DNA from 4 places in the Pseudoalteromonas sp. Angola-30 genome. Region 2 is predicted to be linked to each of the others. Evidence: predicted binding sites of a transcription regulator. Region 2 holds the regulator's gene; each other region holds the start of a gene.
What was found. Region 2 encodes sigma-54, which starts transcription at its own class of promoters, with help from an activator protein. Its sites were predicted from a motif close to GTTGGCACGNNNNTNGNNT; they were not measured.
Positions count from the first base shown of each region.

Region 1: PSH54_RS14335 (flagellar basal body rod protein FlgF) is a predicted target of sigma-54. The motif match lies at 1,974-1,992, and genes of this name have one in related genera.
Region 3: PSH54_RS07905 (NarK family nitrate/nitrite MFS transporter) is a predicted target of sigma-54. The motif match lies at 911-929, and genes of this name have one in related genera.
Region 4: PSH54_RS04010 (PspA/IM30 family protein) is a predicted target of sigma-54. The motif match lies at 1,056-1,074, and genes of this name have one in related genera.

Region 1 covers NZ_JAQREI010000012.1:10,842-14,740, forward strand. Annotated here, with positions in the region: gene PSH54_RS14325 (flagellar hook assembly protein FlgD) at 1-422, shown strand, start outside; gene flgE (flagellar hook protein FlgE) at 482-1,852, shown strand; gene PSH54_RS14335 (flagellar basal body rod protein FlgF) at 2,029-2,772, shown strand; gene flgG (flagellar basal-body rod protein FlgG) at 2,794-3,582, shown strand; gene flgH (flagellar basal body L-ring protein FlgH) at 3,603-3,899, shown strand, end outside.
Region 2 covers NZ_JAQREI010000005.1:61,851-65,749, forward strand. Annotated here, with positions in the region: gene rapZ (RNase adapter RapZ) at 11-856, opposite strand; gene PSH54_RS08855 (PTS sugar transporter subunit IIA) at 876-1,328, opposite strand; gene hpf (ribosome hibernation promoting factor) at 1,333-1,620, opposite strand; gene PSH54_RS08865 (RNA polymerase factor sigma-54) at 1,648-3,147, opposite strand; gene lptB (LPS export ABC transporter ATP-binding protein) at 3,217-3,899, opposite strand, start outside.
Region 3 covers NZ_JAQREI010000004.1:175,603-179,501, reverse strand. Annotated here, with positions in the region: gene PSH54_RS07905 (NarK family nitrate/nitrite MFS transporter) at 1-815, opposite strand, end outside; gene PSH54_RS07900 (HesA/MoeB/ThiF family protein) at 1,102-1,860, shown strand; gene PSH54_RS07895 (ATP-binding cassette domain-containing protein) at 1,898-2,935, opposite strand; gene modB (molybdate ABC transporter permease subunit) at 2,928-3,614, opposite strand; gene modA (molybdate ABC transporter substrate-binding protein) at 3,601-3,899, opposite strand, start outside.
Region 4 covers NZ_JAQREI010000002.1:241,919-245,817, forward strand. Annotated here, with positions in the region: gene dusA (tRNA dihydrouridine(20/20a) synthase DusA) at 1-870, shown strand, start outside; gene PSH54_RS04010 (PspA/IM30 family protein) at 1,115-1,807, shown strand; gene PSH54_RS04015 (PspC domain-containing protein) at 1,818-2,024, shown strand; gene PSH54_RS04020 (hypothetical protein) at 2,034-2,360, shown strand; gene PSH54_RS04025 (copper chaperone PCu(A)C) at 2,440-2,952, shown strand; gene PSH54_RS04030 (DUF2333 family protein) at 2,961-3,899, shown strand, end outside.

The DNA of each region.
Region 1 (3,899 bases), on a different contig from region 2:
CCTCAAACTCCGCTTTACAAGCATCAACGCTAGTTGGTAAGCAAGCGCTTTTAGAATCTAATACGCTTGAGCTTGGCGAAAGCGGAGAGGCAAAAGGGTCTGCGGTTGCTGAAGAAGCCGTTGATAATTTAACAATTAAAGTCACAGATGCTTCTGGGCAACTGGTTAGAACTATCGATATGGGTTCGCAAGCAGCGGGTGCAGTGCGCTTTAGCTGGGATGGTAATAATGAATCCGGTGAGCGCCTACCAGAGGGCGAATACACTATTACTGCAGAGGGCAGTACCAACGGCGAGTTTTCAAGCTTACCGGTGGCAACATTCAAAAACATTGAAAGCGTTAATATCAATGGCTCTAGTGGCATTATTATTAACACTAAAGAGGGTGCGGTTAGGTTGACTGATGTCGCAGAGATCGCATAACCAATTAAAAAGTATTTCGCCTGCTAGCAGGCTATTAGATTAAAAGTTAGAGGTGAATTATGAGCTTTAATATCGCACTTACAGGCCTAGCTGCCGCTCAAAAAGACTTAGACGTAACAGCAAATAATATTGCTAATGTAAACACCACCGGTTTTAAAGAATCGCGTGCTGAATTTGCCGATGTATACGCTGCATCTGTTTTTAGTGCAGGTAAAACTAAAAACGGTGATGGTGTGCAAACAACCATGGTTGCACAGCAATTCCACCAAGGGTCACTGCAATTTACTAACAACTCATTAGACTTAGCGATTACCGGTGAAGGGTATTTTGCAATGACCGACGATATTTCGTCGCAAGATTTAACCTACACTCGTGCAGGTGCATTTAAGCTTAACCAAGATAACTTTATGGTTGATGCCAAAGGTAATTATTTACAAGCTTTTCCAGTAGACGAGTCATCAGGTGATACCACATCGGTTAGTTTAAGTACTACAAACCCGATTCAAATTCCTGACTCATCAGGTTCACCTCGCGCAACCGAAAACGTATTTTTATCGTTCAACTTAGATGCAACAGCGGATGCAACAGGCCTCGATTTTGATCCGACATCGAACGGTACCTATAATTCGTCGACGTCTACTACAGTTTACGACTCATTAGGGGAACCACATATTCTGCAATACTTTTTTGTAAAAGAAGAAGATGCAGCTTCTGGGGGGACTGATAACAGCTGGGAAGTATACGCTACGCTTGATGGTAAAGTGGTAGACGGTACATCTGGTGCAGAGCAAACAACTACACCATATACACCTATTACCACACTTGGTTTTGATTCTAGCGGTTTACCCGCCACAACAGATGGTGTAGCAAATACTAACACCACCACGTTTGATGAAATTAATTTACCGGCAGGTTCAGGTACTGGTTTGTCGTCAATGCTTGATAACGGCGCAACATTCCCAAGTACAGGTATTGAACTAAACTGGCGTGATGAAAACAACACAGCTGGCCGTATTCCAACTCAGTACTCAAGTGGCTTTGAAGTAAAAGCACTTGACCAAGATGGTTCTACAGTGGGTCGTTTAGCGGGTATTGATATTGGCACAGACGGTAAAATTGTTGCCTCATACAGCAATGGCGATTCAACCTACTTAGGCCAAGTTGCTATGGTTCGCTTTCCAAACTCTCAAGGCCTTTCACAAGTAGGCGATACCAGCTGGAAGCAAAGCATTGACTCTGGTGAGCCAGTGGCCGGTGAAGCAGGCTCGGGTACTTTTGGTAGTATTAATTCATCCGCGCTTGAGCAATCTAATACCAACTTAACAAACGAATTAGTTGATTTGATTACCGCTCAACGTAACTACCAAGCGAACTCAAGAGCGCTTGAAGTTAACTCAACAATTCAGCAAAGTATTTTGCAGATTCGATAAGTTAACCTTATTTTTGGTTAAGACTCTAAGGCTGCATTTTTGCAGCCTTTTTTGTAGCTATGTAGCTAAAATTAGCCTAGCTGAACCGTTCAATACCTTCCTTATACTGCGTCAAATTTAACCTGGCATCTATTTTGCATTTATCAACTCAGAGATTTTTTATGTGAGTCGATGTTATGGACAAAATGGTCTACATTGCAGCCTCTGGCGCTAAGCAAAGCCTACAAGGGCTTGCACTTAAAGCCAATAATTTGGCAAACGCAAACACCACAGGCTTTAAAGCTGACTTTGCGCAAGCGCGCTCTATGCAAGCATTTGGCGAGGGCTTACCAACTCGCGTGTTTTCAATGCAAGAGCGACCAGGTTCTAACATGACCTCTGGCGGTATAATCGAAACAGGGCGAGATTTAGATATTGCCATGAGCGATAACGCCTGGCTTGCCGTTCAAGATGACTCAGGAAATGAGGCATACACAAAAGTAGGTACGCTGAACATTACTGCGCAAGGTATGTTGGTAACAAGTCATGGTCGTCAAGTTATTGGCGAAGGTGGCCCCGTAATTTTACCGGTTCCTATTGAAAAAATAAGCTTTAGTGAAGATGGCGCCATACAGGTTCGCCCGCAAGGCGCACCAGCCAATTTTTTAGAAGAAGTAGACACGCTGCGCGTTGTTGAAGGAAACAGCAGAGAGCTTGAAAAAGGCAACGATGGTTTGTTTAGACCTGTACCAGGGCAAACCGTCGATACCTCTGCAAATGTAAAAGTGTTAAGTGGTGCACTGGAAATGTCTAACGTTAATCCAGTTCACGAAATGGTCGATATGATCAACCACCAACGTCAATTTGAGTTACAAGTAAAACTAATGAAAACAGCTGAAGAGATTGACGAACGTCAAGATCAGTTGATGCGCATAGTTTAACTTTAAAATGAGGGCATACTTATGAATCCTGCATTGTGGATAAGTAAAACAGGGCTAGACGCTCAACAAACTGATATTTCAGTTATTTCAAATAACTTGGCGAATGCCAGTACCGTAGGTTACAAAAAAAGCCGCGCTATTTTTGAAGATTTATTGTATCAAAACATCAACCAACCTGGCGGGCGCTCATCACAAGATACCGAGCTGCCATCTGGCCTAATGCTAGGTGCGGGTGCAAAAGTGGTTGCTAACCAAAAAGAGTTTACGCAAGGTAATATGCTCACTACCGAAAACTCACTCGATTGGATGATCTCAGGCGAAGGCTTTTTTGAAGTGCTGCAACCCGATGGCAATATTGCGTATTCGCGTAATGGGCAATTTACTACCGATGAAGACGGCCGCATTGTTACCTCAGGTGCAGGTTTTGTTGTTCAGCCCGAAATGAATGTACCCGATGATGCGCAATCAATTACAGTCTCTCAAGATGGTGAAGTATCTGTACGCGTTGCAGGGCAAGCCGATAACGTGGTGATTGGCCAGCTAACAATTAGTGACTTTATTAATCCATCGGGTCTTGAGCCAATTGGTCAAAACCTTTACACCGAAACCGCTGTTAGTGGTGCGCCTGTTCAAGGTAATCCAGGCGTAGAAGGCTTAGGAACTATTATTCAAGGCTCGCTTGAGACATCAAACGTTAATGTAACGGAAGAATTGGTAAACCTTATCGAAACTCAACGTGTTTACGAAATGAACTCAAAAGTAATCTCGGCCGTTGACGAAATGATGAGCTACATCAATCAACAGTTATAACCGTGCACAAGGGGATAGTTATGCGTAATGTTATTTTATTTGCAGCAGGCACCTTATTTTTAAGTGGCTGTGTTTCTACGCAAAATAGTGAAGTGGTTCAAGATGACCCCTACTACGCACCCATGTACCCAGAGCCTGTAGCAGAGCCTGTTGTTGCAACGGGTTCGTTGTTTAACACCAATACATTTAATGATTTGTATTCAGACAAAAAAGCACTTAGAACCGGCGATATAATTACCGTTAAGCTTGAAGAGTCAACACAAGCTACAAAAGCCGCTAAAACCGAAACTGACAAAGAAACCGAAGCCAGCCTAGAC
Region 2 (3,899 bases):
TATTTTAAGGTTACTTTTCTTGCTCACGATGACGAATTTTGACATTCGGATGCGTCATAGCAAAGCTCTCACCAATGGCTTGCGCTAAATAAACCGAGCGGTGTTGACCACCAGTGCAGCCTATTGCAATAGTGAGGTAACTACGGTTATTACGCTCTAAGTGTGGCAACCAAGTTTGTACAAAGGTTTGAATTTGCCAAGTGAATTTTTGCACTATGCTGTGATTTGCCAAAAAATCTTTTACTGGTTGATCAAGGCCCGTAAGCGGTTTAAGTTCAGGCTCCCAGTGGGGGTTTGGCAAAAAGCGAGCATCAAAAACATAATCAGCTTCTTTAGGTATGCCGTGTTTAAAGCCAAACGATTCAAACGTTACAATAAGTTGCTTATCTTTTTTACCCAGTATTTTTTCGCGAATTGACTCTGCTAATTGGTGCACACTTAAATCGGTAGTATCAAGCATAAAGTCAGCGCGCGTTACGAGTACATCAAGCAGCTCTTTTTCTTTTTTTATTGCTAAATCAAGCGGCAGCGAATCGATGGATAAAGGGTGTAATCTGCGTGTTTCTGAAAAACGTTTGATCAGTGTTTGATCATCACTATCTAAATAAAACAGTGTGGGTTTAGCAAAGTCAGGAAGGTACTCGAGAATATCGTTAAATTCGTCTTGTTCTTTGGGGATATTACGAACATCTATACTAACGGCTATTTTGTCATAGTTATCTGAAACACTTCGCACTAAAGAGGGCAGTAAGTTGACCGGAATATTATCTACGCAATAATAGCCTAAATCTTCAACCACGCGTAAAGCAACCGACTTACCTGAACCAGAACGGCCGCTTATGATAATTAACTCCATTTATAGCCCTTAGTATTTACTACGATTGATCAACAATTACTTGATACAGCTCTGCATCGGTTTTAGCACTACGCAGCTGTTTACAAAATTCTTTGTTGCTCAGTTTATCAGCTATGGTTGCCAGAGTCTTTAGGTGCTGTTGGTTATCGCCATCTGGTACGATGAGTGCAACAAAAATATCAACAGGGCAGTTATCAATAGCATCAAAGTTAACAGGTGTGTCGCTAACAAGTACTAAAGCCAGCGGCTCTTCTACGCCACCCATTCTGCCATGAGGAATGGCGATCCCCCGGCCAATACCAGTACTGCCTAGCTTTTCTCTGCTTGCCAGCGCATTAAGAATATCTTGTTGTGGTAAGTAGGGGAGCTTTTCATGAGCAAGCTCACTGATAAACTCTAAAATTCTTTTTTTACTACTAAAAAGGACCGCAGCTTTGCTGCAGTCCTGGCATACTAATGTACTTAATTTCATAATATTAGTGTCTAGCAAGCTTCTCTTTATGTTTTATGACTTGACGATCGAGCTTGTCAATCAACGAGTCTATAGCGGCATACATATCTTGGTGCTCTGTTGAGGCAAATAAATCTGCGCCACTTACATGAATAGTCGCTTCTGCTTTTTGGTTGAGTTTTTCTACATCGAGAATGACATGCACATTGCTAATATGATCTGAGTGCCTTTCTAGCTTTGCAAATTTATTATTTACATAGTCTCTAAGTGAATCAGTTACTTCTACGTGACGACCAGTTAGGTTTAGTTGCATAAGCATTTCCTCTTTGTTTTTTACGTCTTATATCAAACTCTTTCTCTGATTTGACGGTGGAATAGCTAGCGATTCACGGTATTTTGCTATTGTGCGTCTAGCTACTTTAATTCCTTGCTCTGCCAATATATCCGCAATTTTACTATCACTCAATGGTTTAGCTGAGTTTTCCGCGGCAATTAGCTTTTTAATTAGGGCACGTATTGCGGTTGATGAACACTCGCCGCCGTTTTCAGTGCTTACGTGGCTTGAGAAAAAATACTTAAGCTCAAAAATACCACGTGGCGTATGCATATATTTTTGCGTAGTAACACGCGAAATTGTCGATTCATGCATTTCTACCATTTCAGCAACATCGTTTAAAACCATTGGCTTCATGGCTTCTGGGCCATGTTCAAAAAATGCCTGTTGCTGTTTTACAATACAGTTTGTTACCTTAAGCAGCGTGTCGTTTCTGCTTTCAAGGCTTTTTATAAACCATTTAGCTTCTTGTAAGTGAGAGCGAATAAACTGGCTATCACCACTTGATTTTACGGTACGTGACATAGCCGCGTACTGACTATTTACGCGTATTTTTGGCATGCTATCTGGGTTTAGCTCTACCACCCAGCGGCCTTTTATTTTTTTAACCGATACATCTGGTATTACATACTCCGACTCTTCCCTTACTATTGTATCTGCAGGTTTTGGGTTGAGGGTATGTATTAGGGTCATGACCTCTTTAAGCTCGTCTTCTTTAAGCTTAGTCTTTTTCATTAATGTACGATAGTCGCGTGCCGCTAATAGATCAATGTGATCGGTTAAGATCATTTTAGTTTGTTCTATAAAAGGGGTGTCTTTATCAAACTGGTTTAGCTGAATACACAAGCACTCTTGTAAACTGCGCGCGGCTATACCTACAGGGTCAAATAACTGAATACGCTTTAAAACGGCTTCTATTTCATCAAGTTCAACTTCAACTTCGTCATCGTTTTCTTGGTTAAAGCTCTCTAAAATTTCTTCGCAACTTAGCGTTAAAATACCCGAGTCATCTACAGCTTCTACAATGGCAATAGCAATGGCTTCGTCAGTTGGGCTAAAAGGAGTAAGCTGAAGCTGCCACATTAAATACTCATGTAGCGTTTCAGTAGAGGCACCTTGATAAATAGACTCATCTTCCGGCATTGGGCCTGAGGATGCCGCAGGGGCTGCGCTCATGTACTCATCCCAGGTTACATCCATTGCCATATCATCGCTAACGGTGTCTTTATTTAAAGCTTCGCCACTGTCTTGCTCGTACTCGCTAGTTGTATCGTCAGCCGATGCGCTTACGGTTACATCATCCGTATCTGCTTTTTGTTCATTTTTTCCAGCCGACTCTTCCGTGTAATCTTGCTCTTCTACTTCTAATAGCGGGTTGCTATCAAGTGCTTCTTGTATTTCTTGCTGGAGATCCAATGTACTGAGCTGCAGCAAGCGAATCGCTTGTTGCAATTGTGGAGTCATTGTAAGTTGCTGGCCCATGCGCAGCTGTAATGATTGCCTCATGTATCTCTAACAATCCTTTTATGTTGTTATAATTAATATTAGCAGATGCTTGTAGGTGTGGCTTAAATGTTACAGCCTAAATTGCTCGCCTAAATAAACATCGCGTACAGTTTTGTCATTTAATACGTGTTCTGGGGTGCCAGATGCAATTAGCTCCCCATGAGAAACAATGTAGGCTTTTTCACAAACATCAAGGGTTTCTCTTACATTGTGATCGGTAATTAATACGCCAATGCCACGGTTTTTAAGATGTTCTATTATTTTCTTTATATCTAACACTGAAATCGGATCAACACCAGCAAAAGGCTCATCCAATAAAATAAATTTAGGGTTTGCTGCCAGTGCTCTGGCAATTTCTACACGGCGGCGTTCACCACCAGAAAGCGCCATACCTTGGCTATCGCGAATATGCTGAATACTAAATTCATCAAGTAAGTTGTTAAGCGTTTCTTCTCGCGCGGCTTTATTGAGCTCTTTACGCGTTTCTAAAATCGCCATTAGGTTTTGATAAACTGTCAGCTTTCTAAATATTGATGACTCTTGCGGCAAATAGCCAATGCCTAAGCGGGCGCGGCTGTGCATAGGTAATAACGTAATGTCGTTATCATCAATAGAAATTTTACCTTTGTCGCTAGGTACTAACCCTACAATCATGTAAAAGGTGGTGGTTTTACCTGCGCCATTAGGGCCCAATAAGCCAACAATGCTGCCGGCTTCTACTTCAAGGCCTACATTTTTTACAACTTGGCGGC
Region 3 (3,899 bases), on a different contig from region 2:
TTATATACCTCGTAGGCGTATAACAGCACTAAAAATGCATAAACGGCTAAAACAAAATTGGCAGAAATTAAATTAGCGCCTGTAGGAGACAACTTCCAAGTAAGTAAAGCCAGTGCGCCATACATAGGTAATTTCATAATAAGCAATAATACAAAGTCACCTTTACTGGTTACTTCCATTGCGCCTACTTTTTTAGGCTTAAAGTACGTCCCCCCTTTTGGTGTATCGGTTACGTTTATGTACCAAATAACACCAAAAATAACGCTAAGTACGCCCGTTAAACCAACGGCATAACGCCAGCCATCGTCGCCGCCAAACATAAGCGCTAATACAGGTAGTAACATGGCAGCGGCAGCCGAGCCAAAATTACCCCAGCCTCCATAAATACCTTCTGCCGTACCAAGCTCATTAGCCGGGAACCACTCGCTCACCATACGAATGCCCACTACAAAGCCTGCTCCAATAAAGCCTAGTGCAAAACGCGCGATAGCGGCTTGCTCAAATGTGGTGGCCATAGCAAACATAAAACACGGTATGCTACATAAAATAAGTAAAGCGGCATAAACAATACGCGGGCCAAATTTATCTGTCAGCATGCCAACAACAACACGCGCGGGAATGGTTAAGGCCACATTTAAAATGAGCAGCGTTTTTACCTGTGCCATAGTTATACCTAGCGAGCCCGCTATTGCCCCTAATAATGGAGCATGGTTAAACCATACAAAAAAAGAGATAAAAAACACCATCCAGCTTAAATGTAGTATTTTCATTTTTCCGCTAAACGATATGAGATTAAACCCAGAACTCGGTTGCATGTTTTTTTCCTTGTAACGATTATTATTTTAAGCAGTGAGTACGACTTTGGTAGTAATAACACTGCGACGATTGTTAAATTAACGTTAACCGCCTTCAGCAATTACTAAGCCAACAATTAATAGGTAGGTTTTTCAGTTACTTATATTTTTGGGAATTAATATTTATTTCGCTTTGCACTATTTAAGCAGCTTTGTTGGGCGTAAACAGTGCAAAGAATTTTTAAGCTTTACTTGCTCTAGGTTTTAACTAATTGGTATTGTTAAAAAAAATTATGAGAACTCTTTAATGCAAAAACCCCCTTTAACGTATCAGCAGCAATTACGCTATTCTCGCCATATTATGCTTCCTCAGCTTGATATAGATGGACAAGAAAAAATTTGGCAAAGTCATGCTCTTATTGTGGGGTTAGGTGGATTAGGCTGCCCAGTTGCGCAGTACTTAGCAGCATCGGGCGTAGGTACGTTAACGCTTGTAGATAACGATGTGATTGATGCAACTAACTTGCAAAGGCAGGTGCTCTATAAACAAAGTGATGTTGGGTGCTTTAAAACCCACAGTGCAAAAAAACAGTTAACTCAGTTAAATAATGAAATAGAGATCCATACTATTGATGAATTTTTAAATGAAAATTCGCACCTTGAACAATTACTTAGCAAAGTAGATGTAGTTATTGACTGCACTGATAACTTAGCAACACGTAATCTGCTCAACAGCGCCTGCTATAACACCCGTACGCCCTTGGTTTCTGGCTCTGCCATAAGGTTAGAGGGACAAGTAGCTTGCTTTACAATGGCGCCTAATAGCCATTGCTACGGGTGTGTGTCACAGCTTTTTGGCGAACAAACTCAAAGCTGTTCAGAGTCAGGCGTGCTCTCTCCTATTGTGGGGCTTATTGGTAGTATTCAAGCGACTGAAGCACTTAAAATTATTGCAGGACTGCCTAGTAAACTTACCGAGCAGCTATTACTTGTAGATGGTTTGAGTATGGAGTTTAACCGTTTTAACATTGTTAAAAATAAGCACTGCCCTGTTTGCAGTGCTTAATTTAGTACATGGTAAATACATGACTGCTTTTTAGAGCCTAATTTAGCGTTTCTAGGTTATTTATTGTTAAATAAATCTGCTCGCCTAGGCTTACAGCACTTTGCTGCCATTGCCTTTTAGACACCGTGCAATACAGTAATTGCGTATCTACGTTAACAGTTAGCAGCCATTGCTCATCAAGCTGCTGGGCATTTTCAAGCATACCTTTTAGCACGTTTGCACTGCTCTCGTTAATTGGTTTTACTTTATTGTAGGTTATTTGGCTGCTTTCTATAATTAACTTATGGTTTTGTTTTACCAGCGAAGGCACTGCATATAAATGCTGTTGGCTATTACTAAGAGTAAGCTGGTAAAGACCAAAAGCCTCATTAAATTCAGGCTTACTATAACTAAGTATACTAAGTGGCGTTTGGCTCTTATTTGTATAAATACTTTGCACCACTTCTTGTGTTGCACCGCACTGGAGCACGTTGCCTTTCGCTATATGAAGTAATGTATCGCTGCAATAAAGTAGCTCTTTTAAAGAGTGGCTAACAATAATAAATTTAATACCATGGGATTTATTAAGTTGTTGAACAGCCCCCAACATAGTAAAACGCGTTGACCAATCTAAGGCGCTAAATGGCTCATCAAGTAAAACAACAGATTGCCCACTTAGTAGTGTTCTTGCAAAAATTACGCGCTGGCTCTCCCCGCCCGAAAGCCCCGACACATCACGATTTAGTAATGGGTTTAGTGCTAATAAATCAATTACCTGATCAGGCGTTAGGTTGTTACTTTTATTTTTACAATGCTTGTGAGTAAACAGTAAATTACCCATCACATTTAAATGTGGAAATAACGGGCACGACTGCAGCTGTAAAGTAAGTAGGCGTTTATCGGGCTTTAAATGGGTAATATTATGATTATTTATACACACATTTTGCGCCGTAGTAAGCCCTGCTATCGCCTGTAATAAGCTAGATTTGCCCGAGCCCGAAGGGCCAAACACCCCTAAAATATCAAATTGATTTATAGCTAAATCAACATGTAATTCAAAATCCTCCAAACGTTGATGGCATTGTATTTTAAGCACGATTAGCAGCTCCGTTTATCACGGTTTTATTAAATTTAAACAACAACACTAAACACGCAAACGAGATTGCTAGCAATACCAACGACAATTGATGCGCAGCCCCATAATTAAGCGACTCTACATGGTCGTACAACGCAATAGACACCACTTGGGTTTCGCCTTGTATATTGCCACCAATCATTAGCACTAAACCAAATTCTCCCAATGTATGGGCAAAGCCCAGTGCAAAGGCACTGCCTATGCTTGGCTTTAATAGCGGTAACGTTAAATACATAAAACGTTTAAATGGACTTATTCCTAAGGCAATAGCAGCTTGATTATAAGTAGTATTTATTTGTTTAAAGCCCGCCAGTAACGGCTGCATCACAAAAGGGAGAGAGTAAAATAACGAGCCAATAACCACCCCTTGAAAACTAAACGCGAGCTGTGTACCCGTTAGCCAAAACCAAAACTGGCCAAATGCATGAGTAGGTGAAAACAATACCAATAAATAAAAGCCCATTAGCGTAGGCGGCAGCACCAAAGGCATTGCTATAAGTGCTTCTAATATAGGCTTTAACTTACCTTTATAACTGGCTAGCTGCCATGCAAGCGGAATGCATATAATCAACAAAATAGCAGCCGTTATAAAGGCAAGTTTAATTGTAAGCCACAGCGCTGTTACATCACTTGCTAACATCACTTTCCTTTGCTTTATAACCAAGCTCTAATAATGTTTTTGCGGTTGAGGGGTCATTTAAAAAAGCCATAAACTTTTTAGCTGTCGTTAAATGCTTAGTCGCGCTTATGATAACGCCTTGCTGCGTTATTTCAGGGTGTTTTTCAGGTTCGATAAGCGTGTAATTTAAATATTTTTTATTTTTAGTTTTGCGATACGCCGACTTTAACGTAGATAGCGCGACCAAGCCTTTAGCGGCATTGCCTGTTTCTACAAATTGAAACGCATGGGTAATATTATTTGCAT
Region 4 (3,899 bases), on a different contig from region 2:
TTATACACTGAGATGATCACCACGGGGGCGATTTTATTTGGTCGCGGCGATTACCTACACTTTAATCAGCACGAGGGGCCGGTTGCTTTGCAGCTGGGGGGTTCTGATCCCGAGGCGCTAGCAAAGTGTGCAAAGCTTGCTGGTGAGCGCGGTTACGATGAGATTAACTTAAATGTAGGCTGCCCTTCAGATAGAGTACAGAACGGGCGCTTTGGTGCATGCCTAATGGCCGAGCCTGAGCTGGTTGCCCAGTGTGTTGCGGCAATGAAAAGCGAAGTTAGTATTCCTGTTACGGTAAAAACACGTATCGGTATTGATGAGCAAGACTCGTATGAATTTTTATGCGCATTAATTGAAGCCAGCCATAAAGTTGGCTGTGATGACTTTATTATTCATGCCCGTAAAGCGTGGTTAAATGGTTTAAGCCCTAAAGAAAATCGTGAAGTACCGCCTCTTGATTACCCACGCGTTTACCAACTAAAAAAAGACTACCCACAGCTCGATTTAAGCATTAATGGCGGCGTTAAAACAATTGAAGAAAGCCTAGCGCATTTAGCGCATATAGACGGCGTTATGATTGGTCGCGAAGCATATAGTAATCCATTTATACTTAATGAGGTGGATGAAAAGATTTACGGTGAGGTGGCTAATACTCAGACTCGTCACGATGTGGTGCGCGCTATGTATGATTACATAGAAGAGGAAATGCGTTTAGGTGCTAACTTTTGGCATATAGCACGCCATATGCTGGGGATTTTTCAGGGGCAGCCAGGGGCGCGCGGATTTAGACGTCACCTTTCAGAAAATGGTCACGGTAAACAGGCTGATTTGTCGGTAATGGATAAAGCATTAAGTTTTGTGCCTGAGTAATACTAAAGCGCTGAGCAGTTATAAAAAAACCACTTTTTAAAGTGGTTTTTTTATAACTAAAATTTAGTCAAAAGATAAATAAATTAGTGATTTTCGCTTATTAACATTCAGTTTTTAGTCAGTTTAAAATAACTTATTAGCTGTCTAACTAATTGAATTTAAATGCTTATAAATAACTTTTTGTACTTGGCATAACTCTTGGAATCCTGTTGTTGTTATCAATTAAAAACAACAGGACAAAACAATGAGTATATTTAATCGCGTAAATGATGTTATCCAATCCAATATTGCTGCCATGCTGGATAAAGCAGAAGACCCAGAAAAACTCCTCAACCTTATGCTAAGTGAAATGCAAGAAGCGCTTAACGAATGTAGAAGCACGGCCGCAGCCTTGCTGTGCGAAGAAAAAACGCTTAAACGCCAAATTGCACAAAAACAAAAAGACTTAACTTTGTGGCAAACAAAAGCTGAGCTGGCAGTTGCTAAAAACCGTGACGATTTAGCCAAGTCTGCGTTAGTAGAAAAACAGCGAGTAGATGAGCAAATTGCAGCAAAAAACACTCAGCTAAATACTCTAAAAGAGTCGATAGAGAAAATTACGGCAGATTGTGAGCGTTTACAGCAAAAAATGGCGCAAGCTAAAAGCAAACAAGCTCAATTAATAAAACGCCACGATATTGTTGCTGCACGTGAAAAAGTGAATATGCAATTACACAGCGACAACGTCGCAAATGCTTTGTCTCGCTTTGAAATGATAGAGCAAAAAGTGGAAGGCATAGAAGCACAGGTTGATGCTTATGAACTTACAAATACAGCGCAATCAACCGCTGAGCAAATTGAGTCTTTAGTAAAAAATGAAAAAATAGATGCAGAGCTGGCTCGTTTAAAAGCCAGTGTTAAGCAAAGTAATACCAATACAACTGCGCCAAGCGCTTAAGGAGTAGAGTATGAATAACTTTAAAACACAGCGTAGTTGGTACAAAGATTCACTGAATAAAAAAATATCGGGCGTATGCAGTGGGTTAGCGCGTCGCCTTGATTTTCCAGTGTGGTCAACACGCTTAGTAACAATTTTATTATTTATAAGTTTTCCGTTTGCGGTGGCGCTTGGTTATTTGATTGCTCACTGCTGCCTTGAAGAGCGTGCGTATTAGGAGAGGGGTATGAAAACCTTAGCAATATGTGTTGTCGTATATGTGTTACTTTTTACTGATACTGTGTCGCTAATACATTTTGATTCATGGCAGTTTCCACTTTGGATTGCAGATATGAGCTGGGTGGGGCTTGAGCTGGCTGGCGTATTAGTCGCTATTATTGCAGTGGTAGCCGTAATGGCTTTAGTGACCATGGGGTTAATAGGCGCAGGGATTGTCGCGCTGGTTGGCACCATTTTGGCACTGTTATTTGGTTCAGTGATGATAGCCTGGCCATTATTATTTGTAGCTGTACTGTGCTGGTTGGTGCTCGATAACAAAAAAGTAACCTCTTAAGCCTTAATTTAACTGACTATTATTAGTTAACTATGTTAAATTTAAAGTGAAATTTTATGCTTTCACAAGGAATAAAGCGATGATGAAGCAGTGCTTTTTTATGGCCTCGGCGTTAATGATTAATGTGTTTTCGTCATCGGTTGCTGCACATGCTGGGCACAGCCACGATACAGACGAAGCTAAGCTTGAAGTAAGCCATGCACAAGTAAGGGCGTTTTTGCCTGGTAGTAAGTCGAGTGTTGGCTATTTAACAATTTCTAACCACGGTGGTGGTGTTGCTAAATTAACTAAAGCAACCATCGAAGGTTTAGGGCGTGTAGAAATACATGAGCACAAACATGTCAATGGCATGATGAAAATGCAACAGGTTAAAGCCGTTACTATTAAGGGCCATGAAAGCCTAAGCTTTGAGCCTGGTGGTTACCATTTAATGGTATTTGATCCACAAGAGCCACTAAAAGTAGGGCAAGAACGTAAACTCACGCTATATTTTAGTGACGGTAACCGCTTGTTTACTAATGCTCAAGTGGTTTCGCTTGAAGCGCAAGCTGCGCATTCAAAGCCATCTAAAAAACAACACGCTCATCACTAGGAGGATAAATGTCGCAACATAAAGGAAAAATAGCTGGTGCCTTGGTGGTACTACTTATTATTTTTTACGCTATTGCAGTTTATTGGAGCATTGAGCCGGCACGTTTTAACGTAGTAACTAATGCAAAAGAAACCGCGCAAGCACGCAACGAAAAAATGGTAACAGGCTATACAACCACCTCAACGCTTATTACCGTTGCTAGCACATTACTTGATAAGCAAGGTGGATATTTATCAAACGATGTGATGCCGCCAAGTGTGATAATGGATGACATGCCTGCGTGGGAATATGGCGCGCTTGAAATGGTGCGTGATTTAGCGCTATCAATGCGTAAAGACTTTAGCCGTTCACAGTCGCAATCTACCGAACATGAAGCCCTTAAAAAAGCGCAGCCGCAATTTAATATTAGCTCTGAAGCATGGGCATGGCCAAGTGCCGAGGGAGAGTACCAAAAGGGAATAGACTACCTTCTTGTATACCGCTCACAAATTGCTAACGAGCATGAGCGCGATAGCCAATTTTATTCACGTGCAGATAATCTACGTAGCTGGTTAAAAGAAGCCGAAAAGCGTTTAGGCAGTTTAAGTCAGCGTTTAAGTGCAAGTGTTGGCCAAGACAAAGTAAATACCGATTTAGCTGGTAATTCTTCAAACACGCAAGCGACCTATACACCACTTCAGCAACAAGTAAGAACGTCGTGGTGGGAAATAGACGACGTGTTTTACGAGTCGCGCGGTGCAACGTGGGCGTTATTACACTTTTTACAAGCAGTTGAGTATGACTTTGCTGATGTATTAGAAAAGAAAAATGCACGTGTAAGCTTACAGCAAATTATACGTGAGCTTGAGGCAACACAAGAAACCGTGTGGAGCCCAATTATATTAAACGGGAATGGTTTTGGCTTTGTGGCAAATCATTCTTTAGTTATGGCAAATTATATTTCAAGA